Regions from separate parts of the Saliniradius amylolyticus genome, predicted to be linked through region 3. Evidence: predicted binding sites of a transcription regulator. Region 3 holds the regulator's gene; each other region holds the start of a gene.
The links. The regulator sigma-54, encoded in region 3, starts transcription at its own class of promoters, with help from an activator protein. The targets are predictions, from matches to a motif close to GTTGGCACGNNNNTNGNNT.
Positions count from the first base shown of each region.

Region 1: HMF8227_RS10435 (flagellar hook-length control protein FliK) is a predicted target of sigma-54. The motif match lies at 2,062-2,080, and genes of this name have one in related genera.
Region 2: HMF8227_RS01910 (DUF2884 family protein) is a predicted target of sigma-54. The motif match lies at 4,598-4,616, and genes of this name have one in related genera.
Region 4: flgA (flagellar basal body P-ring formation chaperone FlgA) is a predicted target of sigma-54. The motif match lies at 4,154-4,172, and genes of this name have one in related genera.

Region 1 is NZ_CP029347.1:2,236,019-2,243,721, forward strand. Features, by position in the region: gene HMF8227_RS10435 (flagellar hook-length control protein FliK) at 1-1,965, opposite strand, end outside; gene fliJ (flagellar export protein FliJ) at 2,118-2,570, opposite strand; gene fliI (flagellar protein export ATPase FliI) at 2,583-3,920, opposite strand; gene fliH (flagellar assembly protein FliH) at 3,920-4,717, opposite strand; gene fliG (flagellar motor switch protein FliG) at 4,727-5,770, opposite strand; gene fliF (flagellar basal-body MS-ring/collar protein FliF) at 5,773-7,476, opposite strand; gene fliE (flagellar hook-basal body complex protein FliE) at 7,495-7,703, opposite strand, start outside.
Region 2 is NZ_CP029347.1:376,701-384,403, reverse strand. Features, by position in the region: gene rnr (ribonuclease R) at 1-189, opposite strand, end outside; gene HMF8227_RS01940 (DUF3718 domain-containing protein) at 556-903, shown strand; gene HMF8227_RS01935 (tetratricopeptide repeat protein) at 954-1,574, opposite strand; gene HMF8227_RS01930 (MalY/PatB family protein) at 1,632-2,765, opposite strand; gene HMF8227_RS01925 (YgaP family membrane protein) at 2,937-3,152, shown strand; gene HMF8227_RS01920 (hypothetical protein) at 3,289-3,480, opposite strand; gene HMF8227_RS01915 (hypothetical protein) at 3,687-4,493, shown strand; gene HMF8227_RS01910 (DUF2884 family protein) at 4,651-5,427, shown strand; gene HMF8227_RS01905 (SDR family oxidoreductase) at 5,433-6,239, shown strand; gene HMF8227_RS01900 (sodium-dependent transporter) at 6,236-7,657, opposite strand.
Region 3 is NZ_CP029347.1:2,652,760-2,660,462, reverse strand. Features, by position in the region: gene hpf (ribosome hibernation promoting factor) at 1-165, opposite strand, end outside; gene HMF8227_RS12485 (RNA polymerase factor sigma-54) at 195-1,640, opposite strand; gene lptB (LPS export ABC transporter ATP-binding protein) at 1,707-2,432, opposite strand; gene lptA (lipopolysaccharide transport periplasmic protein LptA) at 2,437-2,991, opposite strand; gene lptC (LPS export ABC transporter periplasmic protein LptC) at 2,960-3,523, opposite strand; gene kdsC (3-deoxy-manno-octulosonate-8-phosphatase KdsC) at 3,520-4,074, opposite strand; gene HMF8227_RS12460 (ATP-binding cassette domain-containing protein) at 4,347-5,144, shown strand; gene mlaE (lipid asymmetry maintenance ABC transporter permease subunit MlaE) at 5,144-5,923, shown strand; gene mlaD (outer membrane lipid asymmetry maintenance protein MlaD) at 5,939-6,409, shown strand; gene HMF8227_RS12445 (MlaC/ttg2D family ABC transporter substrate-binding protein) at 6,428-7,084, shown strand; gene HMF8227_RS12440 (STAS domain-containing protein) at 7,081-7,377, shown strand; gene HMF8227_RS12435 (BolA family protein) at 7,411-7,665, shown strand; gene murA (UDP-N-acetylglucosamine 1-carboxyvinyltransferase) at 7,672-7,703, shown strand, end outside.
Region 4 is NZ_CP029347.1:868,216-875,918, forward strand. Features, by position in the region: gene yghU (glutathione-dependent disulfide-bond oxidoreductase) at 1-487, shown strand, start outside; tRNA gene HMF8227_RS04095 (tRNA-Arg) at 496-570, opposite strand; gene HMF8227_RS04100 (flagella assembly protein FlgT) at 631-1,767, opposite strand; gene HMF8227_RS04105 (LPP20 family lipoprotein) at 1,960-2,424, shown strand; gene HMF8227_RS04110 (flagella synthesis protein FlgN) at 2,480-2,899, opposite strand; gene flgM (flagellar biosynthesis anti-sigma factor FlgM) at 2,902-3,228, opposite strand; gene flgA (flagellar basal body P-ring formation chaperone FlgA) at 3,373-4,065, opposite strand; gene HMF8227_RS04125 (chemotaxis protein CheV) at 4,200-5,129, shown strand; gene HMF8227_RS04130 (CheR family methyltransferase) at 5,131-5,973, shown strand; gene flgB (flagellar basal body rod protein FlgB) at 6,055-6,459, shown strand; gene flgC (flagellar basal body rod protein FlgC) at 6,459-6,914, shown strand; gene HMF8227_RS04145 (flagellar hook assembly protein FlgD) at 6,929-7,612, shown strand; gene flgE (flagellar hook protein FlgE) at 7,627-7,703, shown strand, end outside.

The DNA of each region.
Region 1 (7,703 bases), 420 kb from region 3:
CACGCTCATCTCGACGCCAGTTTCACTGTCTTCACCCTGCTCGCCGTCGTGTCCCTCAGACGAACCGCCTGCCCCTTGTCCTTGGCTGCTCTGTTCCTGAGCCTGCTGCTGTTCCTGCTCTACAGAAGATTGTCCCAGTTCAATGCCCTTTTCTGATAATAGTTCTCTGAGCCTTGGCATCGCCTGGTCCAGCATCTCTTTGGCCTGCTGGTTTTGTACCGTCATATTCACGCTGGCCTGCTCGCCGTTCATCTGCACACGAATCTGCATGGAACCCAAATCCGGTGGATCCAGACGAATATCCGCCGACATATTACCCTGATCCACCAGCATCCTTACTCGATCCGCCAGCTGTTGAGCTGCCTCGGACTTGGCTATGTTAATGGCCCGCTCCATCTGCCCGGCAGGGCTTGAAGTTGGCTGAGCGGCCTTGCTCCCCGACGTGGCCTCAACGTGACCGACGCCAGCTCGTTCGGCCGCCATGGGTGAGTTCATGAGTTCCGCGGGCGGTGACGTCTGAGCCTGCGCACGACTCTGGGAATCAGTCAGGCTGGTAAGACGTTGTATGGCATCCTGCAACGTCGCGGTTTGCTTATCGCTGCTTTCGCCTTCAGAAGAAAGGGCCTGTGCCACCAGAGCTTTTAAGTCCAGTCCAGGTTCGCGACCTTGTTTTAGCTGGGCCTTCATTTCTTCCACACCGGCCTTAAGACTACTGATAAAGCTGCTTTTCTCCGACTCATCAGCGCCTTGCAGAGCCTGACTGGCCTGACTCAGTGCCTGGTCCAGTTTGGTATCAGAGAGCCGTGCCAAAGCCTTAAGCGTTCTCTCCATATCCGGCTCAGCATTGCTGGCAGTTGAGTTGTTGCCAGAGTCTGACGCTCCGGCGGATGACACGTCTGCCGTCCCCTTACCCTGAATCTTAAGGAGCTTATCGCGTATCAGTTGCAGCACCTCGTCAGACTCGGTTTCGGTAGTCAGTCCAGTACTTTCCTGAGCCATTAACTGCTGACGCAGCAGAGTCAATTCCTGCACGCCGACCTTAACCTCCTGACCGGGTCCTTCTCCGTCAGCCTCTTTATTGAATTGGTTTATGGCCTGCAATAACTTCTGGGTCTGGCCGTTCAGCCACTTAGGATCTAAGGGCATATCCTCTGGGTTATCCTGATTCGCAGCCTCACCTTTGTCCGCCGACTGTTGTTGCAAAAAGCGCGTTAATTTATCAAGAAAATGGACAAGCTCTTTAGGCTCGCCACTATTATCAGTCGCTTGCAGCTCAGCCATTATGGCCTCAAGCTGCTGGCGCTGTTCACCATCCAGCTCCTGTAGCACTCTATCGGCATCGAAGCCCAGCTGTTCCAGCCATTTCGCCATCGACGGAGCATTGTCATCCGGGTCAGAGGTCACCTCTTCCGACACATCCTCAGACTGCTTTTGCTTATCGACACTCCCCTGCTGACTGATATGCTGGTCGGCCAGCTCATGAATCAAATCCAGCCAGTGTTGGTTCTCCGGCGACTCCCCCTCTTCGACATGATCTTTTTGCTCTGCCTGAATGGGTTTTGCCGGTGACTGGGCAGACTGCGAGGACGCCGCTGTCTTATCGGACTCCGCTTGTGCCTTTTTATGTTGATCTGGATGCTGAGTTGCTTCAGGGTGCTCTCTTGTCTTGCCTTTTACGCCCTGACTAGCCGCCTCACCTTTCTTTGCAGACCGCTCGGAATCATGCTTTGGCTTGTCAGAAATCCGGTTGTCCTTATCGGTGGACACCGCCGCCCGCTCAGACACTTCAGTGCGGCTTGCCGATTCTGTTTGTTTTGCTGATTTCGACTCATTGGCGGCTTGTTGCCGAGTAAAGTGCTCAGAAAAAGCGCCATTCGACTCTGAAGCCGTCTGTGGCGACCGGGATTCGCTGCCTTTTACTTTAGGGGCGGCAATCGCTGGGTTGGGGGTGGCAACTTGTTGCATAGTTTTCGATTTCCCACTTTATTCAAAGGGCCTGATGGCAAATGAAGCGCCTTATGAGGCGACGTCTTACCGACACTGAATCTGTGAACAAAATAAAAGCAATTATCGGGCCAGCTATTAACCTGGAGCGGTTCGCAACCACTTTATAATGTTCAGGAGCTGAAACTTTGCCGTTGTCTTAGAAAGCGCTGAATAGCAAATTCATCCAGCACCTGTTGTTCCTGACGGGCTTCCCGCTCTGCCTGCTCCTGGTATTTTTTCTCCAACAGCAATTCCACCGCTTTGCGCTTTTGCTGCTGCTTGAGCCATTGCTGCTTGCGCTGATCCGCGGCCGACTGGGACTGGGCCACGAGACGACTTTGTTGCAAGCACGCCATATCCAGTTTATCGATAAAGGCCTGGTGCTGACCAAAGGTGGAGGCGCCCACGCCGGATGACGCTCGTTGATGAACCTCTCGCAGATAATCCAGTCGGTAACTGTTCAAACCGGTCAGCTTTTGTTTCTGGGCGGAGACATTCTGCTGAGCGTGCTGATACTCGCGCGCCAGTCGATCCTCCTGTTCCTGTTCTCGTTCAGCCACCATTTGTAACTGCTTAATCGACATAACGCGCTCCGGTTACCCTTGCCCAAGTCCCTGTCCGAGCTGCAACAAATGCTCCAGACTCTCATCATAGGGGATGACCTGCTTCATCTTCTGTTGCAGGAACTCGTTAATTACAGGCTCGGCCTGAATCGCCAGGTCGATCCGGGGATCACTGCCTTTGTTATAAGCGCCAATGCTGATCAGATCTCGGTTTTGCTGGTAAGTGGAATAGACCTGTTTCACCCGGCGTGCCACATCCATATGCTCTTCGCTGACCACCATAGGCATAACACGACTGATAGATGCCTCTACATCAATAGCGGGATAATGACCACTGTCGGCCAATCGACGAGTAAGCACAATATGCCCATCCAGTATCGCCCGAGCCGAATCGGCAATGGGATCCTGAAGGTCATCGCCTTCCGTCAATACCGTATAAAAGGCGGTAATCGAACCTTGCCCGTCGCCGCCATTACCCGCCCGCTCTACCAGTGCAGGCAAACGAGCAAACACGGAAGGTGGATAGCCCTTGGTAGCGGGTGGCTCGCCTACCGCAAGCGCAATTTCACGTTGGGCCATCGCATAACGGGTCAGTGAGTCCACCAGCAGCAAAACATCCAGGCCCTGATCACGAAAGTATTCAGCAATGGTTACCGCCGTTTCACAACCTTTGAGCCGCATCAGTGGTGAGGTATCCGCAGGCGAAGCCACCACAACTGACTTTTGCCGTTCTTCTTCGCCTAGAATATCCTGAATAAATTCTTTGACCTCTCGGCCCCGTTCTCCCACCAGGCCCACCACTACCACATCGGCAGTGGTGCCTCGGGTCATCATCCCCAGCAGTACCGATTTACCCACACCGGAGCCTGCAAACAGGCCCATACGCTGGCCCTGGCCGACGGTAATCAGCGAGTTAATTGCGCGCACTCCGACATCCTGAGGCCGCTCAATGGGCCGACGATGCAGCGGATTCATGGCCGGCCGGGTGAGCGGCATGCGTTGATTGGTCTCTACCGGTCCCTGTCCATCCAATGGCTGGCCGTTACCATCCACAACCCGCCCCAATAACTCCATGCCCACCGGAATGCCTTGCTCTCGCAATAAAGGTTGTACCCGTGAGCCGGGCACAATGCCGCGCACTGTTTCAGTAGGCATTAAATAAGTGATGGTATCGGCAAAGCCGACCACCTCAGCCTCGATTTCACCGTCGATAGTCTGCACTACGCACTGGCTGCCTACGGGGAGCTGACAACCCACCGCTTCTAACGTCAGACCAATACCACGCACCAACTTCCCCGCAGCTGTGGTATGCGGCTGTGGAAGCTTGTCGCGTTTTTGACGGAGTCGTTGCTTAAGATCATCCAGCGCCATTACAGAGTGTCCTCGTCGGGCACGTCAGGTAGGGCATTATCCAGTAAGAAGCGATCCAGAACCTGCCTGACTCGCCGCTCTATGGTGACATCCACCGCGTTGGTGTCGGTGACAATATCGCAGCCGCCGGGGGAAATATCAGGGGTTTCCACCAGTTGCCAGCGGTTCTCTTTCAATTGTTCCGAATCAAAATGCTGCTGAATTAACACCGCATCATCGGGGTGCAGCCGGATCTGATATTGTTTCTCGCCAATGGGCAGAGCTTTTAAGCCATCGCTCAGAGCCTGGCGAATAATGTCGTGATTGACTTTTAACTCGGTGCGGATCACCGAACGAGCCAGGGCCACGGCCAGTTGCACCAATTCCTGCTCCAGTTCCTGGTCAACCTTAGCCACAGGCTCGGTAAGCTCATGGGTTAATGCCTGCCAGCGCTCCACCAGGGTATCGATTTGCTCTTTACCCGTATCATAGCCTTGCTGAAAGCCTTCCTCATGACCTTGTTTACGGCCTTCTTCCAGGCCTTTTTCCAGCCCTTCGGCGTGACCTTTTTCAACGCCTTCCTGTTTGCCCAGCTCGAGGCCTTCCTGGTAGGCGGATTCACGTATGGCTTCGATTTCTTCGGCCGTTGGCAGGGTGAGCTCTTCTTCCGGCTCCGGTGGTTCGTACTTCCAGTCGCTGCGTTTATTCAACGCATTGGTCTTATCCTCCGGTTCCTTGTGTTCATTTTCCACATAGGGCAGTTCCCAGCTTTTCGCCTCTTTTTCCTGCTCCGGGGTTAAGAAAGTGGGTTTGCTCATGCGTCAGCCTTATAAGAATTCATCACCGCCACCGCCGCCCAGCATGATTTCACCGGCATCCGCCAGACGACGCGCCACTCCAAGAATTTCTTTTTGTGCGGTTTCCACTTCGCTGACTCGCACGGGCCCCATGGCTTCGAGATCATCGAGCAGCATTTCGCTGGCTCGTTTGGACATATTCTTGGTCACTTTATCTTTAACCGCGTCGTCGGCACCTTTAAGGGCTTTGAGCAACGCATCTTGTTCAACCTCACGCAGCAAGGTCTGCATGGCCCGGTCGTCGACTTCCGCCAGGTTGTCGAATACAAACATCAGATCCTGGATCTGCTGGCTCATTTCCTCGTCTTGCTCGCGGATGGCATCCATCAACTGACCTTCGATATTGGTATCCAGGTAGTTCATGATCTCGGCGGCCGATTTCAGGCCGCCCATTTTGGCTGCCTGTGTACCGGCCTGACCGGCAAACTGTTTCTCCATAATCTCGTTCAACTCCTGCAAGGCCGCCGGTTGCACCTCTTCCAGGTTGGCGATACGCATCATCAGATCCAGACGTACTTTCTCCGGGAACTGAGCCATGATTTCGGCCGACTGCTCGGCTTCCAGGTAAGATAAAACAATAGTCTGAATCTGAGGGTGCTCGTTGCGAATAATGCTGGCCACCTGTTTAGAGTCCATCCATTTAAGTGAATCCAGACCTTTGGCACCGCCGCCCATCAGGATTTGATCGATAAGGTTGGCGGCCTTATCCTCACCCAACGCGGCCGTCAGGGCTTTCTTAACAAATTCCTGACTCTGGAAACCGATGGTGCTGTGGTTCTGGATCTCTTCGATGAAGTGTTTATGCACCGCGGTGATCTTATTCTGGGTCATATCATCCAGAGTGGCCATGGTAGAGCCCAGCTTCTGAACCTGCTTAGGCTCCAAATGCTTTAGGATCTGCGCGGCATCTTCTTCCTGCAGACTGAGCAACAGGATAGCCGCCTTTTCGACCCCTTCGAGCTTACCAACGTCGTACGTGGGCTCTTCTTTTTCTACCAGTTCTTCAGTTGCCATAATTATTCATCCATCATCAGCCAGCCCTTGACCACCTGGGCAGACAGTTCGGGTTCGTTCGCCACCAGCGCCCGCACCGCTTTCAATACATCTTCGTCTTTATGCAGGTCCGGCAGCATCAGTGAGCCATCCGAGGCAAAGCCAACCTGACCTTCATCGAAGTCCTGCGACAGCATACTAATGGTTTCATCCCCCAGATCCAGCCCTGAATCGGCGTCGTAACCGTCGTCCTCACGGGTATCTTCGGGGTAAATCAGCTTCTTCAGCATGGGCCGCACAATCGCCATGATCAGGGTGATGATTACCAGGCCACCGACCAACAGACGCAAAGCACGCATGAACCAGTCTTCTTCCCAGAAAGGCACTTCAGCGATCGTCGCGTCTTCCATGCGGTTAAAGGGAATACTCACCACTTCCAGGGAATCACCGCGAGTCACATCAAAACCAATGCCACCCTGTAACAACCGACGGATATTCAACAGCTCTTCCTGAGCCCGGGGGACTTCGGTGGTACTGCCGTCTTCTGCGGTTTCGGTTTTATAATCTACCGCCACCGATACACTCAGACGCTTGATCACACCGGTCTGCTGCTTGGTGTGACTGATGGTCGTATCCAGCTCATAGTTGCGGGTACTTTCTTTATGAGTACGTCCCGGAACAGTACTTTGACTGTTATTGCCAGTCGCTTGTTCCGGAATATTCGCGTCCAGCGGCGGCTGATTGCTCAAGGCCCCCGGAATACCGGCGGTGACACTGCCGACGCTGTTATTCTCTACCGTCATCTCACTGCGTACCGCAGGCAGATCCGGATTATAGCGTTTTTGCGTCTGTTCCACCGAGGTAAAGTCCATGGTCACATCCACCTGGGCGGTATAATTTTCCAGACCCAACACTGGGATCAAAATGGAATCGATCTTCTCGCGATACTCGGTTTCGCGCCGCTGTTCGATTTCATATTCACGACGTGAACGGGCGCTCATCGAATCCTGGGAGCCTGAGTTCAGCAAACGGCCATTACTGTCGGTCACGGTCACCTTCGCCGGCTCCATACCTTCAACGGCTGAGGACACCATATCCACAATGGAGTCCACCTCTTCACCGGATAGCACTGAACCACGACTTGGTGTAACCACCACGGTGGCGCTGGGCTTTTTCGCGACACGGGCAAACACACTCTCTTTGGGGATCGCCAACAGTACTTTGGCCTTGCGGACGGCGCTGATCTCTTCAATAGTCCGGGCCAGCATTTGTTCGCGAGCGTGCTTGAGTCGCTCCTTTTCCACGCGCTGGCTGACGCCAAACCCCATGTCCTGCATGATAATGTCAGTGCCGGCCGACGATTCTTTGGTCAGTCCCTGACGGGCCATGCCTAACTTGATGTCCTGATACTGCTCCTCATTGACATACACCACATTGCCGTCTAGGCGATAGTCGATCTGACTGGCGTCCAGGTAGTCGAGTGTTTCAATCAACTCTTCGGTAGGCATCTTAGCCAGCGGCCGGTACTCAGGCTCCTGCGCCCAAATAACGATAAACACGGCGATGGCCACACAAATTACCAGTGCCACAATCAGGGTAATCTGACGCATCAGATCGATACCCCCCAGACCATCCATAAAGCCCGATTTTTGCTCCTGAGCGCTATCGTTAGACTCGGTTTGTGCAGCGTCGGAAACTGCCAGTTCTGTACCTGTTGCTTCAGCCACGGCTCATTCCTCTCTCGGTTATACCGGCATATTCATTATGGTTTTGTAGGCTTCTAACACCTTGTTGCGCACCTGCATGGTGGCTTCAAAGGCGATGCCGGACTTCTCTTTGGCCACCATCACGTCGGCCAGGCTGACATTGGGGTCACCCATCTCAAATTGCTTCTGAAGATTGCGGGACTCAAACTGCATGTCATTGACGCCATCCAGCGCATCTTTCAGCATAT
Region 2 (7,703 bases), 2.3 Mb from region 3:
CTCCATTGCGCGAAGGCGGCGCTGGATGCCGATCTTACTGTCTTCGTCGTCGGCTCCAGTTAGTTCACACAACTCCAACATGGACAGCGGTTTTCCCGCATCCTTAAGCAGTTGTAATAAGTATTCCCGGCTGGCCACCGGGTTGTCGTATTTTTGTTGTTCCCGTTTACGATAGGGATCGTTATGCATAGATGGCATATTTCCTTTAAATAGTAGCTGGCAGTATAACGGACTCGGCCCAATGACCACTAATCATTTGTCCAGATTCCTCTAGGTAAACATGCTTTCGTTGTAAGTTCAAAAAGTAATAACGCCCTCTGAAGTGCACATATAGAGCCACTAAATCATTGTTTTAAAATCACTTTCTATCTTATCGGCCAGTTACCTCTGGGTGCGATGAATGACGTTTTAACGCCAAGATGTAAATAAGCATTTCTCAACAGCTCATCAGAAACACTTACTGACATTTAGCGCCCAACTTCCTCCCATTAATGAGTTACTTAATAAGAACCGGCCAACGTTCGCCGGTACTAACCAACACAGAGGAAACCACTTATGAAAAACGTTTTAATGCTGACCGCTGGCTTGGCGCTTGCTAGCTCCGCTTTTATTACCCAGGCATCGGAGTCGGACAACGACTACATTTCCCCTTCGCTGGAGGCCAAACTGGTCAAAATCTGCGAAGCCGTGATGTCTGATAAACGCCTGAGATTGCACCTGAGCTTAAAAGCAAACCGACTGAGCGTCAGGGACATAAATCGAGGGCTAAAATGTAATGGTGAATCTCCCTATAACTTCGCGATGACCCATGAGGCCTACACCAACGCAGATTTTCTGAACCGAGGCCGGGTAGAGATCCGGGACATTGCCTATCAGCCCGTTTCTGTCACTGTGGCCGATTAGTCTGCACAAAGACCACAACGAAAGCGTCGGCCAAGGGCCGACGTTTTTATTTAACCGTCCAGTGATCGCTTCGCCTTTCTTACCGCTTTGGGGTGCATTAGCTTTTCTAAGCCGTCCAGACACTCGGCAATTTTCTCATGCTGTTGTTTATCCGCTGTGATGGCGTTATAGAGCCAATGGTAGGCATCTTCAAAATCGTAGGGGCTGCCATAGCCTTCGATAAATAACTCGGCCAGTTGGATCTGCGCCTCTAAGTGGCCCAACGAGGCAGCCTCGCGAAGGTAGATCACCGCTCGCTCTTTGTCCTGCTGAACCAGCTTACCTTGGGCATGATAGCGGCCGAGCTGCTCAAGACCGGCGGGCAACCCCTGCTGCGCGGCCTGTTCCATGTAGTGGATGCCGGACTCTGGATCGCGCTCCACACAGACACCCCAAGCCAGCATATCTCCCCATAAAAACTGATACGCTGGTACCTTCAGGGTTATGGCGCGCGCCTCAATATCCTGCACCAACTGACAATCATCCATCACTACCCGGTCCAGGTGCTCGTTGTCGTTGATCAACCTGATTAATTCATCCTGACTATAGATTTGCACCGCCTTCAGGTCTTCCTGGGCCTGAACCGAGGACGTCATAAGGAGACCGAGAAAGAGTTTTAACCACCAACGCATTGCGCACTCCAATTGAAAGCTTGACTATATATCGGCGAACGGGCTCATAGCTGAAGTCTAGCTTTTAATACGTCGTATCGCTTCTTCTAAATGACTGAGCGGACAGCCAAAGTTAATACGCACAAAGTCCTTATCACCGAAGTCGGCACCGGGCGAGGGGCCCACACCTTTATCTTCAAACCAGCCTTGAGGGTTTTCCACTCCCAGACCCGAGGCATCTATCCAGGCCAGGAATGTGGCCTGTGGGGCCAGCAGCTTCAAACCATCGATCTGATTGATTTGTTTCATCAGGTAGTCACGGTTGCGGCGTAAATAGGTCAGTTCATCCTGGTACCAGTGATCGCATCGCGTAAAGGCCGCTTCCGTGGCAATTAATCCCATCACATTGGCCCAGGGAACTATGCCTTGAGCGGCACGGTTAAAGGCGGCACGCAGTTTAGCATCGGGAATAATGGCAAATGAGGTACCAAGGCCGGCAATATTAAAGGTCTTGCTGGCCGCCATAAGCGTTACCGAACGCTCTGACAGGGCATCCAGCTTACCGGCCGGAATATGTGTTGCCTGCTCGTCCAAAACCAGATCGCAGTGCACTTCATCGGAGCAAAGCACCACATTGTTGCGTTCACAAATACTGGCGACTTGCTTGAGCTCGGACTCGGTCAGCACCGTTCCTACCGGGTTCATTGGGTTACACAGGATCAGCAGTTTGGCCTTGGGATCGGCGGCTTCCTTTTCCAGCTGCTCTAGATCGATCATCCACCGACCATCTTGCTCGACCGTGTTCACTTCCACCCGCTGCATTTGGTTAAACCCTGGCGCCGCCAACAAGGGCGGATAGTTAGGAGTCTGAACCAGAACCTTATCACCCGGCTCAGCATAGGCCTGACAAGCGACATTAAAAGCCGGGCACACACCAGGGTTCCAGACAATCCAATCCGGCTCAACCTGCCAGCCATGCTGTTTCTTCAGCCAACGTATAACGGCCTCTTTGCCGGGCTCATATTGGTTCGGCAAGGTATAACCGAGAAGACCATGGTCGACTCGCTCCCTCAGAGCCTGAAGTATCGGCTCCGCGCAACGAAACTCGGTATCCGCCACCCACATAGGCAACACATCCTGACCGCGATATTTTTCCCATTTAAAAGAATAATGGCGCGTGCGGTCGATTTCCTGGTCAAAGTGTTCTGTCATGGCGTACCTTTTTCGATTCAATGCCGATTAAAGGCCACACTATAGAGCGCTTTTCAGCCCGCGCACAACCTTGATCTGGAACAACTTATGACACAGCCGAATTTGACCAGCATCAAAGTCATTTTCCTGTTGTGAGTCAAACTATCACTATCCCAAAAAAGGAGAGTGACGATGAAAGAACGAGATAATGTTGGTGTATTAGACAGCGCTATTCGCTCCATGGTGGCTTGCGTCCTGTTAGCACTGGCCGTTGAGCAAATTTTTCCGACCGCGGTAAATCTGATTTTCGTCGCCGTTGGTGCCGCACTTTGGGTCAGTGTGTCGGTGGGTGTTTGCCCGCTGTACAAACTACTCGGGGTGGATACTTACCATAAGGTGGCGCATTAATTCTCTACCCCCTTAACAACAAAAAAAGCCGCAAAGCTCAGACTGGCCGTCAAGCCGCCCATAACAACCAGGGGCGTTCTTACATTACAGCGTCTGATACTGCGGCTTTTGTATTGCTCTATTGTAATTCAGTCAATTACAGTGCGTAGAGAAACAGCACGCAAAGCACCAGCCCGGTGACACCGAAAAAACCATATTCGACTTTGTTCTTCATCGCCGCCTGTCCCGACTCAGAGGGGCCTACACCCGCCATGATGATACTGGCCAAACCCAATGCAAACGCAACCAGCGCCACACCAAAGACGATAGCGTCAATCCAATTGCCCATAATTCACCTTAACCCACGTTCAACAAATCCAGAGCCGTATTATGCCCTAAACAAAATTAAAATCAGAGTGCGGTAGATCAAAAACCCAGCCTATTTACGGTGCATAACGCCACTGAAACTCAATTATGAAATTACTCCTCCGTAGGGCTCAAATTTGTTGTCATTTTGTGGCACTCTAGGATGAGTTAACCAACCACTTTAAGCTTATGAGCCAACAAGACGACAAGAAAGAACCTCAAATACGCTTAGACCAGGATGATCTGGACGTATTTCGCCGCCGTCCCAGCGGCTCACCACCGCCATCGGGCAATCTCGACAGCGATCAACCGTCCCCTTCCGGTGGCAGCTCAAAAGTTGCTATCATCAGCTTAATTTTGGTGCTCATCAGTCTCGGCTTTTCTGGCTGGCTGTATTCGATTAACCAGCAACAGCAACAGGCCTTGACGCAGACCCAGCAGCGACTGGACGAGTTACAGCAGCAGATCTCCGCCACCGACGAAGAGTTTGGTCAATCCGCCTATGCCATCCGTGATGAGCTTAAGCAGGTAAAAGACAAAACCGACACCTTATGGACAGAGATGGACAAACTCTGGGCCTCAGCATGGCGGCGCAACCAGTCGGAGATCAAAGAGCTTAATAGCAAGCTGATGCAGAGCTTGGCTAAGCTGGAAAAAGCCGACGATGGCATGCAGGCTAGCCTCAGCCAGTTAGACAAAGGCCAAAAACAGGTACAGCAACAGCTTAATCAACTTGCTTCACTGAAAACCAGCGTCAACGACAATGGTATATTGCTGGCTGCACTGCAGGACAGAGTCGGTGCTCAGCAAAACACGCTTAAACAGTTACAGTCCCGTTTCGAGCAGATGCAACAGGCCGGCTCCAACCAGGCACAGGAAATCACCGAACTACGTCAGCAACTGGCCGAGGCCAGTGCTCAAAACGCCCGCTTACGTCAACGCATTACCGATATGCAGAAAGCTCAGCAACCGGTCACTGTTGGCGAAAACTCCTGATTATCCGTACCAATAGTTGGTGAAATAAACCAACTATTGGTATTCCCCTTTCTGGTCAAGCACAAGAAGCTTTATTAACCTATTGTTTAATAAAGAAAATCAACCTTGGCCTGAAGCTTGCTCATTATGGGCAACATAATGACAAAAGGAAATTACTATGCGTTTAATGGCACTGACTTTCATCGCCCTAATGAGCAGCTCGGCATTGGCCCACGACTCGGACTGTGATCTTACCCTGAACGGGGATGTCACTCTTAAGCAAGGCACCCTGACCGCTTCCCTCAACAACAATCAAAGTTTGAAATTAGATGGACAACAAGCCTGGCTGGATGGCCAAGCCCTTGATCTTAATGATGACCAACAAGCCTTATTAAATCAGTATCACAGTGAGTCTCTGACGTTGGCCCCCAAGGTCGCGGACATCGCTTTGGACGCTCTCGATTTAGCGAATGACGGCGTTACCCTGGCGTTTGGCGAGTTGTTCGGTCCCGATGACGATCTGGTCATGGATCTGACCCAACAAATCGGTCAGCTACGCTCCGACGTTCACCAACAGTTTTATGCTGAAGATGGCAGTATCCGTTTTGAGTCAAAGAACTTCGATGAAAAATATCTAAACCGGGAATTCGAACAAAAGCTGGAAAACACTATTGAAGATGCGGTGTCACGCTCGGTTGGCAAGATGATGATGAAGATCGGCCAGCAGATGATCAGCGGTGAAAGTTCGCCTGAAGAGTTCGAGCATCAAATGGAAAACTTCGGTGAGCGCCTCGAAGTGCAAATGGAGCAAAAAGCCGGCTTGGTAGAACAACGAGCCAGTCAGCTGTGCAGTGACTTTCGGGCTCTGGATGATCTGGAACGCCGAATTCAAAATCAGATCCCTGAGCTAAACGGACTGGATCTCATTGAACTTCGCGGTAAACGTCTTAAGTAAGCAACATGAAAAATACTTACGCACTCATCGGCTGTGGCTGGCTGGGCCTGCCACTGGCCGAATCCTGGCTTCGGCAAGGCCACCATGTAATAGGGACAACCCGCAGTCAGGACAAGGCAGACCAACTGGCGACCCTGGGTATTCAGCCTCAGTTATTTGCCCTAGGCGAGCGCCTGCCACCTGTCGTCGCCAAAGCCGATGCAGTGGTGCTCAATATCCCACCGGGTCGCAAAAACCTTAAACCCGAGTCCTTTCGGCAAAACATAGAAGCGCTGCTTGCTCAGGTAAGCTCACAAACCAAGCTGCTGTTTATCAGCACCAGTTCGGTGTTTGGTCAGCATCAGAGCGAGGTAGACGAAGCCAGCGCCACCGAGCCGGATACCCCATCCGGTGAGTTGCATTGTCAGCTGGAAGCTCACCTACACTCTCATTTTGGCACAAGGGCCAGCGTGTTGAGGCTGGCGGGCCTTATCGGTGGTGACAGGCACCCCGTTAAAATGCTGGCAGGCCGCAAGCTCGATAACGGTCAACGCCCGGTAAACCTGATTCACCGCGACGATGTAATTAACGCCATAAACGCTATCGTTCGTCTTAATCATTGGGGGTACACATTGCATCTGGCGGCCAACGACCACCCTAGCCGCGACACATTTTATACCTGGGCGGCCAAACAGGCAGGGCTGGCTCTCCCCTCTTTTACCAGAGATGAGGGACCGGCTAAAATCATCCATAGTCAGCAAACACAAAAAAGGCTGGGGTTGACCCTTGCCTACCCCAGCCCTTTCGATATGCCGGTTCCGGTGTCTGATTAGCCGATTAACGCGACACCGAAGTACTTAATTGCCACCGTATTAATGAACACCGCAGCCAGGATAACCGGAATAAACGTGCCCAGAGAGAAGTCCACATAACGCTCCAGCCAGGTGCCTTTGTAACCCGGATCGCCCTCATGCAACTCCTGGTTAAAGTTGCGCTTTTTCCAGCGGTAGGTCACTAGCAAGCAGATCAGCAGGCCGTTGAGCGGCAGTATCGTCTCGTAAAACACATCCACAATCACATCGAAAAACGACTTACTCACCCCGGCGTACTCGGTAAATTCGGTAAACCAGGGCAACATGCCAAACGACGTAGCCGACAAAATTGCCAGAATACCGATCAATACTCCTAACGTCAGCAATGCCTTGCGGCGGCTCATGTTGCGCTCATCCATCAGCGCTGCCGTGGGCACTTCGATAATAGACACCAAAGAGGTTATGGCAGCAAAGAGTACCAGCAGGAAGAATACTGCAGCCACCGCGCTGGCACCGGTATATCCGATGGAGCTTTGCAAGGCCACAAAAATCTTGGGCAGGAAGGTAAAGATCATGCCCACTGATGAGTCGCTCAGCTCGCTGACATTCACATCAGGATTAAAAGAGAACACCGCTGGTAACAACATTAAACCAGCCACAAACGCCACGCAGGTATCCGCCAGCGCCACCAGCTTAGCCGAGCCGGGCACCGAGTTACGTTTACTCAGATAAGATCCGTAGGTCAGCAGAATACCCATGCCCAGCGACAGCGAGAAAAACGCCTGCGACAAGGCACCGCTGACCACGGAGGCATTCAGCTTGGAAAAGTCTGGCACCAGATAGTACTCCACTCCAGCCATGGCATTATCCAGAGTCAGTACGAACACCATTAACCCCACCAGCATAAAAAACAGCCCCGGCATAAGGATTTTCGAGGCCCGCTCGATACCGTTTTTAACCCCACCTTGTAGGATCAAAAACACAATGGCCGCTACCGCGATCATGTAGTAGAAAATTTCGTTGCTATTGATAAAGGCGCCGAAGGCACCAGGCTCAGCCAGAGAGGCCAGATCGCCGCTGAGCACATGAACCAGATAACCGAACAGCCACACGGTGATCACGGTATAAAAAACGCCGATCATAAACGGCGTGATAACGGCTAGTGCTCCGGCCAATCGCCAGTGGGTTTCACCTTCGGAGATAGTGTTGTAGGTCCCAAGTGGATCCTTACCAGCCCGACGCCCGGCAGACATCTCCGCCATCATCACTGGCAGGCAGACAAAAAACACAAAGATGGCGTAGGTCAACAAGAAAGCCCCGCCTCCATTTTTGGTGGCAGCCACCGGAAAGCCCACCATGTTGCCGATGCCCACGGCAGAGCCTGCCGCTGCCAGGATAAAACCAAGTCGGGAGCCAAACTGCTCGCGCTGTTCAGTCATGTCACACCTGTTATTGTTATTTTGATCAGAGCGATGTTAACAGGGC
Region 3 (7,703 bases):
GTGCAGGGTTGCTTCAGCTTTTTGCGTCAGTTTTTCAACGTTAAGAATAACGTGGACATTATTGATGTGGTCGAAGTGTCGCTCAAGTTTGGTGAACTTACTATCCACATAGTCACGAAGGGCGTCGGTGATGTCAACGTGATGACCAGTAAGGTTGATTTGCATAATGCCTCTTCCTTCTATCGGTGAGTCTGTCAGACCAGACTCTTTCGTTGGTTTGAGGATGGGATCAGTAATGACTCCCGGTATTTTGCGATTGTCCGCCGGGCTACCACAATGCCCTGTTCGGCCAACAATTGCGCAATCTTGCTGTCACTCAATGGTTTGGCAGGGTTTTCTGCTGCCACCAATTTCTTGATCAAGGCCCGAATAGCGGTGGACGAGCATTCGCCGCCGGTCTCTGTGGCCACGTGACTGGAGAAAAAGTACTTAAGCTCAAAGATGCCTCTGGGCGTATGCATGTATTTTTGAGTTGTTACCCGCGAGATGGTGGATTCATGCATGTCCACCATTTCTGCGACATCATTAAGTACCAATGGTTTCATGGCTTCAGGGCCATGTTCGAAGAAGCCTTGCTGATGCTGAACAATACAGCTGGCCACCTTGAGGAGGGTGTCGTTGCGGCTCTCCAGGCTCTTGATAAACCACTTGGCTTCCTGCATGTGGGACTTTATAAACTGGCTGTCGCTAGCGTTTTTGGCATTTCGGCTCATGGCCGCGTATTGCTGATTGACGCTCAGTTTGGGAAGACTGTCGGGGTTTAGCTCTACCACCCAGCGGCCGTTCTTTTTGTTGACGGCGACATCCGGAATCACATATTCGGGCTGATTTTGCACTACGGCACTGGCCGGCCTGGGATTCAAGGTTTGCAGCAGGCGCATCACCTCACGCAGATCATCCTCCTTCAAGCGGGTTTTGCGCATCAGGGTGCGATAGTCCTTACTGCCTAACAGTTCACTGTGCTCAAGAATAATGGCCTTCGCCTGTTCCAGGTAGGGTGTATCGGGCGCAAACTGACTTAGCTGGACCAACAGGCATTCGGGTACGGTGCGGGCGCCAATGCCGACAGGATCGAAACGCTGAATTCGTTTCAGCACGCACTCCACCTCATCCAGATCCACCTCATCATCATTCAGGCTGTCGAGGATGTCTTCGGCAGAGAGGGTCAGGTAGCCGGTATCGTCAATGGCATCGATGATCGCCGTCGCGATACTGGTATCGGTGTCGCTAAAATGGCTCAGGCGCATTTGCCACAGCAAATGGTCCTGAATGCTGTCGCTGGTTTCCCCCTGATAGACGGTATCATCACCGCCCACTGGAGCCGACGAAACGGGGGCAGGCGTAGCACTGTAGTATTCGTCCCAGGTGGTATCCATGGGCAGGTCATCGGGCATCTCCTGACTTTTCAGGGCCTCGTTGGTATCCACGTTGTCGGAGTCTTTTTGCCGACTTTCGGCCTGGTCTTCCAGGCTCTGCTCACCCATACCATCTTCGGCTTCCAATAGCGGGTTTGAATCCAGCGCTTCCTGAATCTCCTGTTGCAGATCCAGCGTTGAGAGCTGCAGCAGGCGAATGGCCTGTTGCAACTGTGGGGTCATAGTCAGTTGTTGGCTGAATTTTAGCTGTAACGACGGCTTCATGGATGATTCGTAATTCCGTAAACCTGTGTATTGTTATGGGGCTATTTTTTCGTTTTTACAGACTAACTATAGCCTGAATTGTTCGCCCAGGTATACATCTCTGACTTGCTTGTTATTCAGTACTTCTTCGGCGCTGCCCTGAGCAATGAGTTCGCCGTGGCTGACAATATAGGCGTTTTCACACACATCCAAAGTTTCGCGCACATTATGGTCGGTAATGAGAACCCCAATCCCTCGGTCTCTGAGGTGATGAATGATCTTCTTGATGTCGCTGACCGAGATAGGGTCCACACCGGCGAAGGGTTCATCCAACAGTATAAATCTGGGGTTGGCGGCCAGGGCGCGGGCTATCTCAACCCGTCGGCGCTCACCGCCGGACAGGCTCATACCCAGACTATTACGAATGTGATTGACGTTAAATTCATCCAGCAGTTCGTCGGCCAGGGCTTCGCGCTGATCTTTATCCAGATCTTTACGGGTCTCGAGGATTGCCATCAGATTCTGGTGTACCGTCAGCTTACGAAAGATGGATGATTCCTGAGGCAAGTAGCCGATGCCTTTGCGCGCTCGCACGTGCATGGGTTCCAGGGTCAGGTCGTCATCGTCGATGCGGATTTGGCCTTTGTTCAGAGGCACCAAGCCGACAATCATATAAAAAGTGGTGGTTTTACCGGCACCATTTGGCCCCAGCAGTCCGACAATTTGGCCGGTGGAGACGCTTAAACTGACATCCCTGACCACCTGACGGTTTTTGTAAGATTTGGCCAAGTTGGCCGCGCTTAACGTAGGCATGGGCTCAAGGTTCCTGTGGCTCTTTCTGGTTTTGGTTGTCGTTACCGGCGGCTTTTTCCTCCGGTTGGAAGACCGTAGTGACCCGCTCTTCACCCTGCTTGCTGCCCTCAGCCAGAAGTTGCTCGGCATCCATGTCAAAGATGATCCTGTCACCCTTGACCATGCTGTTGTCTTGCTGGAACTGGGCCTGGCCTTCCAGAGCGATCTGGCGACCATTGACCCGATACTGGATCCGCTGTGCTGATGCTGAGATGCGACTGCCATCTTCCATAAGCTGGGAGTAGGTTGTGGGGTTGCCTGTGGCAATAAAAACTTCCTTGCCCTTGCCTTCGCTGGCGATCACTTCAACTTCGTCGGCTTGGATCAGCAGTGACCCTTGTTCGATTCGAACATTGTCTTTAAATACTGAAGTTTTGTTTTTGCCGTCCACAAACTGGGAACCGGAGCTCACCTGTATCGGTTGTTGAAAGTCGCCTTCGGTGGCCTGAGCGCCGCCACAAGCCAGTAGGCATAACAACAGGTTGTGTTTAAGGCTGGGTATCATATTGGGTTTGTACATGATCTAATAACTCGAACGCTTTATCGCGGATATCGCCGCTCATACCATTACTTTTAATCTGATAGCTTTCGCCACTGATCAGCACTGGTTGATCAGAGTGCATCAGTTTGTCCTTTAAATCTATCTGCATAAACTCGGTCTCTATACGCCTCACAAAGCTATCCTCTGCGGCATTAGTCACATCCACCTGACCATCCAGTTGCAATCGTTGATCGCTATGCAAAGTGGCCTGTTCGGCCTGAATGTGCCAGGGCTGGGTGAGCTGACCATCATAAAGCCAGTAGTCCGGTTGCTGGAACAGGGTAAAGCCCAGTGCGTCATAGTGCTCCATTTTCTGAGCGTCGATGCGATGGGTTAGCTGCCCACTGGCATCGTAAAGCCGGGTTTGCATACGACTGGCTTCGTAATTGGGACGCAGATAATCCTCCCGAGTTTGCTTAGGGCGGGGACCGGTATCGGTAAACCATCCCAGACTTGCGGTGAGCACAACCAGCAAGAACAGCAGAATAATGCTCAGGCTAATACGACTCATACGCTGCTACCCTGAATCTGATGTAACTGTCCCAAGGCTTGTAGCACCAGGTCGCAGATTTCGCGCACGGCGCCATAGCCTCCCTGGCGCAGGGTAATATAATCGGCTTGCTGTTGAACCAGAGGATGAGCGCCAGGGACGCTGAAACTCAGGCCGCTCAGTTCAAACATGGGCAAATCCGGCATGTCGTCGCCCATACTGGCTACTTGCTCAGGTTGGAGATCCAAGTTGGTAATGAGTTCTCTCAACGCCGCCCCTTTGTTTTCTTCGCCCTGAATAATATGTTCCACGCCGAGCGACTGCATGCGTTGCTGCACCAGCCCGGAGCGGCGACCCGTGATCACCGCCACTACCAAGCCCTGTTTGAGCAGACTCTTAATGCCGTAACCATCCAGAGTATGAAAGCTCTTGAGCTCTTCGCCATTATTGCCCAGATAGATACGGCCATCGGAAAAAATACCGTCCACATCGAAGGCAAGCAGACGTAAATGACGGCACTGTTCCAGTAATTGACTCTCAATGCTTTGATAAGGGGTCTGTATCACTGCCATAAGATCTTGTTACTCCGAAGGCTGCCAAGCGGTCCGGACAAAATGTGAGATAAGTCATTGTCGCAGAAATTGCCGTCCTTGCCTATGTGTTGGCCGTGGTGAATGCCAGTATTGTAAAATGTAAACACTATCGTTTACCATATGGGCGTAATCGATCGTAAAAATCGGATACATCTGGTTACTTTTTGATTTTGTACAACCACATAGAGAACACGTAGAATACCGGCCAGGTGGCAGTTTGGCACAATCGCAGGAAATAAACTGGGCTAACAATGGATGATTTAATCACAATCGAAGATCTCTGCTTTTCCCGCGCCGATCGTCAGATCTATAACAAGGTCTCACTGCGGATTCCGCAGGGCAAAACGACGGCCATCATGGGGCCCAGTGGTATAGGTAAAACCACGCTCCTGAAGCTTATTGGCGGGCAGCTGAAGCCGGACTCCGGCGATATTCTGTTCAGGGGTGAGTCTATTCCGAAAATGGGGCGCAGCCGGTTGTATGAGGTACGCCGGGAAATGAGCATGCTGTTTCAAAGTGGCGCGTTATTTACCGATATGTCGGTGTTCGATAACGTCGCTTTTCCCTTGCGTGAGCACACTGAGTTGTCCGAGTCTTTGATCCGTACCATCGTACTTATGAAGTTACAGGCAGTGGGTCTCCGAGGTGCGATTGATTTTATGCCCAGTGAACTGTCGGGTGGTATGGCTCGTCGGGCGGCTCTGGCCCGGGCGATTGCTCTGGACCCCAGGTTGATTATGTACGATGAGCCTTTCGCGGGGCAGGACCCCATTTCTATGGGCGTCTTGGTGAAGCTGATTAAAGAATTAAACGATGCCCTGGATCTGACCAGCGTGGTGGTCACTCATGATGTGCATGAGGTGATGACTATTGCCGACTATGTGTACATTATGGCTGATAAGAAGATCGTAGGAGAGGGCACGCCTGATCAGATTCGCAACAGTGACTCTGAATTAGTGCAGCAATTTATGCAGGGACAGGCTGACGGGCCGGTCCCCTATCACTATCCGGCACCGGATTTGGAAACTCAGTTGATGGAGCGGCTATGATGGATTGGTTGGCGTCCATAGGGCGCAATACCATAGCGCGGTTGGCGGCGATGGGTCGAGCCACGCAGTTATTAAGTGGGGCAGTATTTGCGCGCCCTCGGCCGATAAAGCATTTTCCGCTGCTGATTAAGCAGATCTATGTGGTGGGTGTACAGTCGCTGCTAATCATCATCGTCTCCGGCGCCTTTATCGGCATGGTGTTGGCACTGCAAGCCTATACTGTATTGGTGGATTATGGCGCCGAACAAAGTCTGGGACCCATGGTGGCCTTATCGCTGCTCAGGGAGTTGGGACCTGTGGTGACGGCATTGTTGTTCGCTGGTCGTGCTGGTTCGGCTTTGGCTGCCGAAATCGGTCTGATGAAGGCCACAGAGCAGTTGAGCAGTTTAGAGATGATGGCCGTAGATCCTTTACGTCGGATTATCGCGCCGCGTTTATGGGCAGGAGTGATCGCCATGCCTCTGTTGGCGCTGATATTCAGTGCGGTGGGTATTCTTGGTGGCCATGCCGTTGGCGTGGAATGGCTCCAGGTGGATGCGGGCAGCTTCTGGTCCATTATGCAGTCGGCGGTGGATCTGCATGACGATATTCTAAATGGCGTCATCAAGAGCGTTGTTTTTGCCTTTGTGGTGACCTGGATTGCCGTCTTTAAAGGCTATGACTCCATCCCCACCTCCGAAGGCATTAGTCAGGCCACCACTCAAACGGTGGTGTATTCGTCACTGGCGGTGCTGGGACTGGATTTTGTGTTAACCGCGTTGATGTTTGGTACAAGTTAATCGCTGAGGAAAGTAATGAACTCAAGGAAAATTGAAATATTCGTGGGGCTGTTTGTGGCGCTGGCAGTGGCGGCAGCGGTTATGCTGGCTCTGAAAGTGGCCGATACCAGTGTTAGCACCGATGGTGAAACTTACACATTAAAAGCCAAGTTCGATAACGTCGGTGGGTTAAAGGTCCGAGCGCCAGTTAAAGTCGGTGGGGTGGTGATCGGCCGGGTTGGTGACATCAGTCTGGACAAGAATAATTTTACCCCGGTCGTTACCATGGTGATCTCGGCCGATTACAACGAGTTTCCAGAGACCAGCTCGGCGTCTATTCTGACTTCTGGTCTGCTGGGCGAGCAATACATCGGCCTGCAGCCCGGTTTCTCATTCGGTGAGGATGACGGCATGCTTGAAGATGGTGACTTTATCGCCGATACGAAATCCGCTTTGGTATTGGAAGAGCTGATCGGCCAATTCCTGTTCAGTCAGGGTAACGACTAATCCGCAGTGGGAGACAGCATGAAACGCTTAATGACGACAACCGGCCTGATTGGAGTGCTACTTTCGATGGTGATGGCCATCAGCCCGGCTCAGGCACAAGATACCGAAAATCCTTATCAGCTTATTCAGGGAGTGGCGGATAAGACGTTTAATCGCATCAAGCAGCAGCGCGATACCATAGAGAGTAACCCCGATCATCTGCGCACCATCGTCGAACAGGAATTGTTACCCTACGTGGACTATAAATTTGCTGCCCTTAAGGTGTTAGGGCGTCACTTTAAATCTGTGCCAAGAGAAAAGTTAGGTGAGTACATTAAGGTGTTTCGCGAATATCTTGTGACGACTTATGCTCTGGCCATGGCTCAGTATGATGAGCAGGAAGTCGTGTTTCAGCAGGGTATGCAATACGATGGCGAAAAGGTCGTGACCGTGCGCGCGCTGGTGAAAGAAGATGGACGACCTGATATCAAGATTGCCTTCAAGGTCCGTAAAGACAGCCAGACCGAGCAATGGAAAGCTTACGACATGGTGGCCGAAGGCATCAGCATGCTCTCCAGTAAGCAAAGTGAAATGGAGCCTCTTTTACGCCAGGAAGGTATTGAAGCCGTGATGGCTAAGATGCGCGAGAAAAACGAGCAGGACATTAACCTGAAGCGAGAGGGCAGCAAGGAATGAGTCAGGTAGAGCTGGTGGAGCAGGGCGAGGGGCAATTCCAGCTCAAGGGGCAACTGAATCGGGACACGGTGGTCAGTTTGCCTGCCTCGCCGGAGGCGTTTTGGCAGCAAGACTCAGTCAGTATCGATCTGGGTGCTCTGGAGCATACGGATACTGCCGGACTGGCCTGGTTACTGGCGTTGGTGGCGGAGAGTCGAGAGCAGAAAACCGAGCTGACCTATCAATCTGTGCCCGAACTCTTGCTAAAACTGGCAAAAATCAGCGACGTAGACCGCCTTTTACCGTTACAATAGGCCGCACCATTAATCAATCTCTGCCATTATTCTATGCATGATCAGATAAAAGCATTACTGAATGAGGCTCTGACGCTGGATGAAGTCCATGTGTCCGGTGAAGGTGCCACCTTTCAGGTTATCGCCGTTGGTAATGTCTTCGACGGTGTCTCCCGAGTTAAGAAGCAACAACTGGTATACAAGCCCCTGTCAGCGTTGATCGCCGACGGCAGCATTCATGCCCTGACCATCAAGGCGTTTACTCCCGAACAATGGCAGCGTGAACGCAAGCTGTTAATGCCGGAGTAGCTGTTGATGGAAAAATTATCGATAACCGGCAACGGCCC
Region 4 (7,703 bases), 1.8 Mb from region 3:
GAAGTTTGAGGCCTTCATCCCCAGCGATCATCGAGGCCGGACTGAGTGCATGAACTGGTTGTTCTGGCAGATGGGCAGTGCGCCCTTCCTGGGGGGCGGCTTTGGGCACTTTTATAACTATGCGCCCGAGAAGCTGGAATACCCCATCAATCGCTACGCCATGGAGACCAAACGTCAGCTGGATGTGCTGGATAAGCATCTGGCCGAGCATCAGTATATGGCAGGCAAAGATTACTCCATCGCCGATATGGCCATCTGGCCTTGGTATGGCGTTTTAGCCCAAGGCAAATTGTATGATGCCGGTGAATTTTTACAGGTGCAGGACTACAAGCATCTTCAACGCTGGACTGAGCAAATAGCCCAGCGCCCCGCCGTTCAACGGGGCCGGATGGTCAATCGCGTTTGGGGAGAGGAACACGAACAGCTACATGAACGCCATCACGCTAGCGACTTTGAGCATAAGACTCAGGATAAGTTAGGGTACTAAATAAGAAATGGCGTCCCCACTAGGAATCGAACCTAGATCTAAGCCTTAGGAGGGCCTTGTTTTATCCATTAAACTATGGGGACAAACTACCAAGCATCGATCGGAAGCAGGATTATTGCTGATGCAGTAGTTTTTTGAAAGCCCTAACGCTTGGTGACAAAGTCATTTGGCTGAATATTCAGCAAAGGCTGGCCGTTAACAGACTCTACTACCGCAGAGGTGCCGGAGATGGACATCACCTGTACCTTAAAGGGGTGCAGTTGATACTGGTAATGGCTATTGCCTTCGGTGTCAAAGAACTGCCCGAGTTTGAATACCTGCATTTGGTCTCCCTGATTAACGCCGTGTTCCCGTCCCAGGTTTATGGTGATTTCTTCGCCCACAACTCGCACCACCCGACCATAAGAGGGCAGGCAGGCAACTTCCTCATCGACGCGCTCAGCGATGCGTTGCAGTAAGTTATTGACGCCACTGCCATAGGTGGAGCTCCAGAATGCCCCGGAGGCGGCATCGACGATTTCGTTGTGGGGGTATGACCAGAGTGCCTGAGTTTGGAAGGTGTCGGTAAACAATAGCTCGCCGGTAATGCCGTTAATCAGATAAGCGCGCAAACTAAAGTGGCGTTGTGTTTGGTCCGACTGCCAGAAGCGCAGGCTACCTGCAGATTCCACCTTGTGACTGAGATCGAGAATTTCGCCAAACAGTACCAGTTGAGTCCCCGTATCGCGAGACAGGGTGATGGCCTGCTGGGTCATATCCTGCTGAGGGCTGTAGTAGTTAGGGAAAATATGGTCGATGCGGGCATGGCCGGCACTGACGCTGAAGTTCTGCTCCAGCCTGCGGGGCACGGTTTCGCCCAATTCATACAGTTGTCCGAGGCGAGCCTGAGCGCGCTTGTAAATGGGGAACCAGGTGGTGGCGATATCTTTCTTATAGCCGGTAATGTCACAGTCGGTCTTGGCCGGGAAGATGTCGGCGCGAATGGTGACGGAGATCAGATCGCCGCTGTAGTTCTCCGAGACCATTTCCACGCTGTTAACTTCGCCACCGGAGAGTACCTCCAACCGGTCATCGCTGAGCAAGCCATCGGTGAGCTTTTGGATACTGGCCACCTTGGCCCCGGAAAACAGCAAGGCTTGTTTGATGGCCTCTTCGGTGGCCATGCGCCGGGCATGTTCCCGGTTACCCTGGATGATGGTCGCCTGGCCACTGGCTTCGTACCAGATGGCTTCAGCGCCCAGAGGCATAAATAGAACAAAGAGTAGTAACAGTCGTCTCACCTTGATACTCGCTATGTCGGAATTCTGACGCTGATTGCGCAGCGCATCGGTTTGATGAAAGTGAGCAAAAACCATGCCCAAATAGTTTTATATCACGCAGCTACTTTTGGTGTGCTATTTGCATTGCTTTATTCATCTGTGGGCAGCGGTCAGTTTTTCGTCGCTGTCGGGAAATCAATTCAGGAGTTGATAATGAAACAAATCAGTCTGGGTGTCACCCTGGGGTTGGCACTGCTTACCGGCGGCTGTTCGAGCGTCTTCGACCGACAGGTCGAATGGGAGTACGTCGAGCCGGATCATTATCCTGTTGTCAAAGCTGTGGGTTATGCACCCGTGTCAGTGCAGAAAGGGCAGACGTCTTCGGTACGCCGTATCAATGCGATTAAGGCCTCTAAGTTGGATGCTTATCGGGAGCTGGCTGAACAGGTCTATGGTCAGCGTATTCGTGGCAGTCAGACCATTCAGGACTTGGTATTGCAAGATGACCAGTTGCAGGCTTCAGTAGATGCAGTGATCCGCGGTGCAGAAATCATTAAGTCCTACCCGGTAGGAGAGGACACTTACGCCACCGAGGTGAAACTGGACATGAAGAAGGTTCACGACATGTATATTTCCACGTCCCGGCCACGACGGATTAAGAATGTTACCTATTACTGAGTGAACGCCATAAAAAAAGCGGCAATGATTGCCGCTTTTTTTATGTTCTCTACTATCAGGCTTTAACACCGCCGCCCCGGGAGCCCGAGGTGGGTTTACCGCTTTTGTTGTAGGTCATGGATTCTTTTGAGCGGGCTTCCAAGATCAGGTTACGCAGGTGTTCTAATCGCAATTGGCCTTGTTCTACAGCCTTGGCGTTGATTTCGGTGAGGTATTTGCAGTCATCTACCCGTTGCTCAATAGCGGTTTTGAGCTCGTCTGCGTCGGGATCGGCCAGTTGCTCTTGGCTTAGGTTGGCGATTTTTTGGTCGGCTTGCTGGATTTGGTCCAGCAAAGATTGTTTTTGCTTTAACAGATCAATTAACGCTTCTGGATCCCGACTGCTGATTAGCTTTAGCTCGTTATCCAAAAGCGTCTTAAGTTGTTCAAGGTTCTGAAGTTGTTGTTCCAACAGGGAGACTGACGATGTGGTCATAGTCAGGCTTTTTCTCCGCCAAATAGTTCTGACTCCATCTTGGCGATCTTATCAGCCAAGACATCAGCATTGACTTTATATTCGCCAGCCTGGATGGCTTTTTTCAGCTTATCCACTTTGTCCTGATTAACAGGTGCCTCGTTACTCTTCTTCTGTACATTGGCCATTTGCTGGGCAGACTGGGTCAAAGATACCGAGTCCGGCCTTGCTTTTGCTCCAGTTTTCTGGGCGGCGGCTTGGTTGGACTGGTTCTGTGCCTGCTGCTGCGCAAGCTTCTGGCTGTCGACCTGAGACTTGCTCAGGTTGTTATTGACATTGTTAATTGCCATGGTCAAAACCCACCAAAATTAATACACTCTTACTATCGTTATCGGCCCACACTAGCAAACCTTTAAACTTTTTTGGATGTTTTTGTGGTTAACTGTGCCGCCTCACAAAGGTTATCGGCCCACACTACAATCCCTTTAATTATATCAGATGCCGACCTGAACCGCAGCACTGCTTATTACTCTGGCATTCACCATACGTTCTGAACGGCGATTACGTACCTGAATGGTATCGCCAATGTTGCCATCCTGCTCGGCAATGCCCGAGGTTTTAATACTCAGACCACCAGTTTTGGCGAGGATGGTGACCTTGTCGCCCTCACAAATAAAACACAGTTGTCGTGGGGTGATGGCGTCACCGCTTCGAATACGGCGTTTCACCCTGGCTCCTACCACCTGTTGCGGCTCGGCATACGTCGTGCCGCGCAACTGATTTTTATCTACCTCAATGGTTTTTAGATGGTTTAAAGAGAGCAGGGTGCCCGGCGACAAGGAGGCCGTGGTGACCACCACAGATTGCAGATCTTTGACGCGCACCATAACGTATAAGAACCAGTCAGACACCGGACAATGTACCTTGACCGTGATAGTGGACTGGCTAAGACTATTGTTATTGGCTTCGGCTGCAAAAGGCTTAGCACAGGCTGGGATTTGGATGCGTTCGTCCACAGGCGTGGCTTTGACTTCCAGTCCCGACTGGGTGCCAGGCTGTCGCAGTTGTTGAAACACCCACCGTTCGGCGGTTTCAGTAACTTGTTGATGTCGTGGCTCTGAGGCAGCTTCTGAGTAAGGCGTTATCAGAGCGACAAAAATAAAAAGAAAGCTAGATAATTGTTTCATATTTACTTATTTTAAATTGACCAGGCTTGATTCGACGTCGTTGCTTGGCGTCAAAAAAGCGCCGGATTTGGTACTGATGCTACAACACAGGCAAATTTTGTGCCTAAATATATAATGACCTTGCAGGGGGATTCATGGCAGGTGTTCTCGATTCCGTAAACCAGCGTACCCAGTTGGTAGGCCAAAACCGCTTGGAACTGTTGCTCTTCAATTTGGGCGGACGACAGCGTTTTGGCATCAATGTGTTCAAGGTGCGCGAGGTTCTGCAGTGTCCCCCGTTGACGGCCATGCCCAAACTGAATGCTTATGTCCGCGGTGTGGCGCATATCCGTGGCCAGACGGTATCGGTCATTGACCTTGGTATGGCGACGGGGCTCCCACCGGTGCAGGACTTGCAGAAGGCGTTCGTGATTATCTGCGAGTATAACCGCTCGGTACAGGGGTTCTTGGTGGGGTCGGTCGAGCGGATTATTAATATTAACTGGAATGACATTCTGCCGCCGCCGGAAGGAGCCGGACGGGCCAGTTACCTGACGGCGGTGACCGAGTTCGAAAACGAGCTGGTCGAGATTCTGGATGTAGAAAAGATTCTGAATGAGATCACGCCGCTGAACGCTGATGTTAGTGAGTCGGTTACCGAAGGGCTGGATACCACATCGGTGAAAGACAAAATTATCTTTGTGGCGGACGATTCCTCCGTGGCCCGAAACCAGGTAGTGCGCGCCTTGACCAGCCTGGGACTTGAGATTGAAGTGGCCAAAAATGGGAAGCAAGCACTGGATCGGTTACTGGAGCTGGCCGAAGACACGGGTGATGTTACTGACAAAGTCGGCGTTATTGTTTCTGACATTGAGATGCCGGAAATGGATGGTTATACCCTCACGGCGGAAATAAAAAATAATCCAAAGCTCAATCAGTTACATGTTATTCTACACACCTCTCTAAGCGGGGTGTTTAATCAGGCCATGGTTAAGAAGGTGGGTGCCGATGACTTTATCGCCAAGTTCCACCCAGACGAGTTGGCCAACTCCGTGAAAAAATGGTTGGGGCTGGAAAGCGAGTAAGGTGACCGTGGTATCGGATAGAGAACTAGACGCTCAGGGCTATGAGCGTTTTCGTCAGTTTTTAGAGCGCCGTTGTGGCATTGTGCTGGGTGACAATAAGCAATACCTGGTGCGCAGCCGCTTGTCACCGTTATTGAAAAAGTACGCAAGCCCTTCCTTACCGGAATTGGTGGAGCGGGTATTGCAGGAGCGAGACCGTGGCTTGATCGAGGCGGTTATCGATGCGATGACGACCAATGAGACTCTATGGTTTCGTGACCGCTACCCTTTTGAGTTATTAAAAAGCGAGATGCTGGCCGAATTTAAGGGACGCCCCGGCCCTGTTAAAATTTGGTCGGCAGCATGTTCGTCTGGGCAGGAGCCCTACTCTATTGGCATGTCCATACTGGAATATCAGCGTCAAAACCCCGGGGCTCTGCGAGGTGGCGGCCAGATAGTAGGAACAGATATCTCAGCCGATATGCTCCAGCGATGTAAACTGGCCGAGTACGACAATCTGACTCTGTCCCGCGGACTGTCGGATGAACGTAAGCGTCAATTTTTTGAACCGGCTGAGAACGGCATGTTAAGGGTCAAGCAGGAAGTGCGACGGATGGTGAGTTTCCGTCAGGTCAATTTGCTCGAGTCTTATAGTTTGTTGGGGAAGTTTGACATCATATTCTGCCGTAATGTACTGATTTACTTCTCGGCTGAGGTGAAAGCCAAAATCCTGCAACAACTTGCCGCCTGCCTGAACAAGGATGGCATCTTATTCCTCGGTGCCTCCGAATCTTTGTCAGGTCTGAGTGACGAATTTACTATGGTTCGTTGTACTAAGGGCCTGTACTACCGCAAGAAAAGCTAACCGGCTACTTCTCTTCTAAGGTGTCAAAAATCCTTTTGGCACACTTGTTGCTTTTGTTTTTCCGTCACGAGGAGAAACACTATGGCAATCAACCTAGACAGACTGACCGACTTTCACCACCGGGCTGCGACGGTTCGTAAGGACCGTATGGAGCTACTGGCGGGAAACTTGGCCAACGCCAATACGCCCGGCTATAAAGCTCGGGATCTCGATTTTAAGTCTGCGATGCAATCGGCCAGGGCCGAGCAAAGCCACAGCATGTCTCGCACCCATGACAAGCACTTTAGTGTTGAGGTGCGCGGGGCGGAGGAAGCCATGTATCGGGTGCCGAATCAGCCGGATACCGGCGATGGCAACACGGTGGATGTGCAGCAAGAGCGAAATGCGTTTCTGGAAAATGCCATGCGAATGCAAGCTGGCATGACCTTCCTCAGCGGCAAACTGAAAGGCATGAAAAAAGCCATTAGTGGAGGAGGACAAGCCTAATGAGCCTGTTTAATGTAATGAATATTGCCAGTACTGGCATGAGTGCAGAAAGCGTCAGGCTGAATACTACGGCCAGTAATATTGCTAATGCCAATAGTGTCAGTAGTAGCTATGACCAGACCTATCGAGCGCGCAAGCCCGTGTTTGCCGCCGAGATGGACAGAGCAATGAATAACTATGCCAAGCATAGTGGCAAGGACTTGCCGCCCACGAGTGGAGGGCATGGCGTACAGGTACTGGGTGTTGTCGAGAGCGATAAGCCTCTGCAGGTGGAGTACAACCCCAACCACCCCATGGCCGATAAGGATGGCTACATCTATAAGCCTAACGTCAATGTGGTGGAAGAAATGGCAGATATGATGTCGGCTTCCAAGAGTTATGAAACCAATGTGCAGGTAGCGGATACCACCAAACGGATTTTCCGTCGCGTACTGCAGTTGGGCCAAGGTCAATAATCTGAGGACGGTTTATGGAAAATGTAACCAATACCGGCATCAACAAGGACTATTACTGGCAGGATGACAGTAAGGTCCCCAAGGCCGATGAAAATAATGGGCAGTTAACCCAGGAAGACTTTTTCTCACTGTTGACCGAACAATTGTCCATGCAGGACCCAACCAAGCCGGTGGACAACGATAAGATGGTCCAGCAGATGACCAGCTTTACTATGGCTGACAGCTTAAGTTCACTGAACCAGAAGTTCGATCAGTTTGCCCAGTCCATGACTTCCAATCAGGCTCTTCAGGCATCCAGTCTGGTAGGGCAACAGGTATTGCTGCAAAGCAGTAATATGGTGTTAAAAGAGGGGCAGCCGGTGACCGGTGTAATAGTCAATGAATCCAGAGCCAGCAACATGAAACTGACCATCGAAAACCAATATGGTGAAACGGTCAGGGTCATGGACGCAGGCTCACAAGATGCGGGGAATATCGATTTTGGCTGGGATGGTACCGACCAGAACGGTAATCCCGTGCCACCCGGTAATTACAAGCTTACGGCTTCGGCCACCGTAGATGGTGAACAGACCACCGTACCGACGGCGATTCACCGTCATGTGAACAGTGTCAGCATGGGCTCAAATGGTCAGGGGGTGATTCTAAACCTCTATGGCGATGAGAGCGTGACACTGGGCGATGTGATGGAAATCGGTTAACAGGAGAGCAAACTATGTCATTTAATATTGCACTTAGTGGTGTAAACGCATCACAAAAAGATCTGGATACCACGGCGAACAACATCGCCAA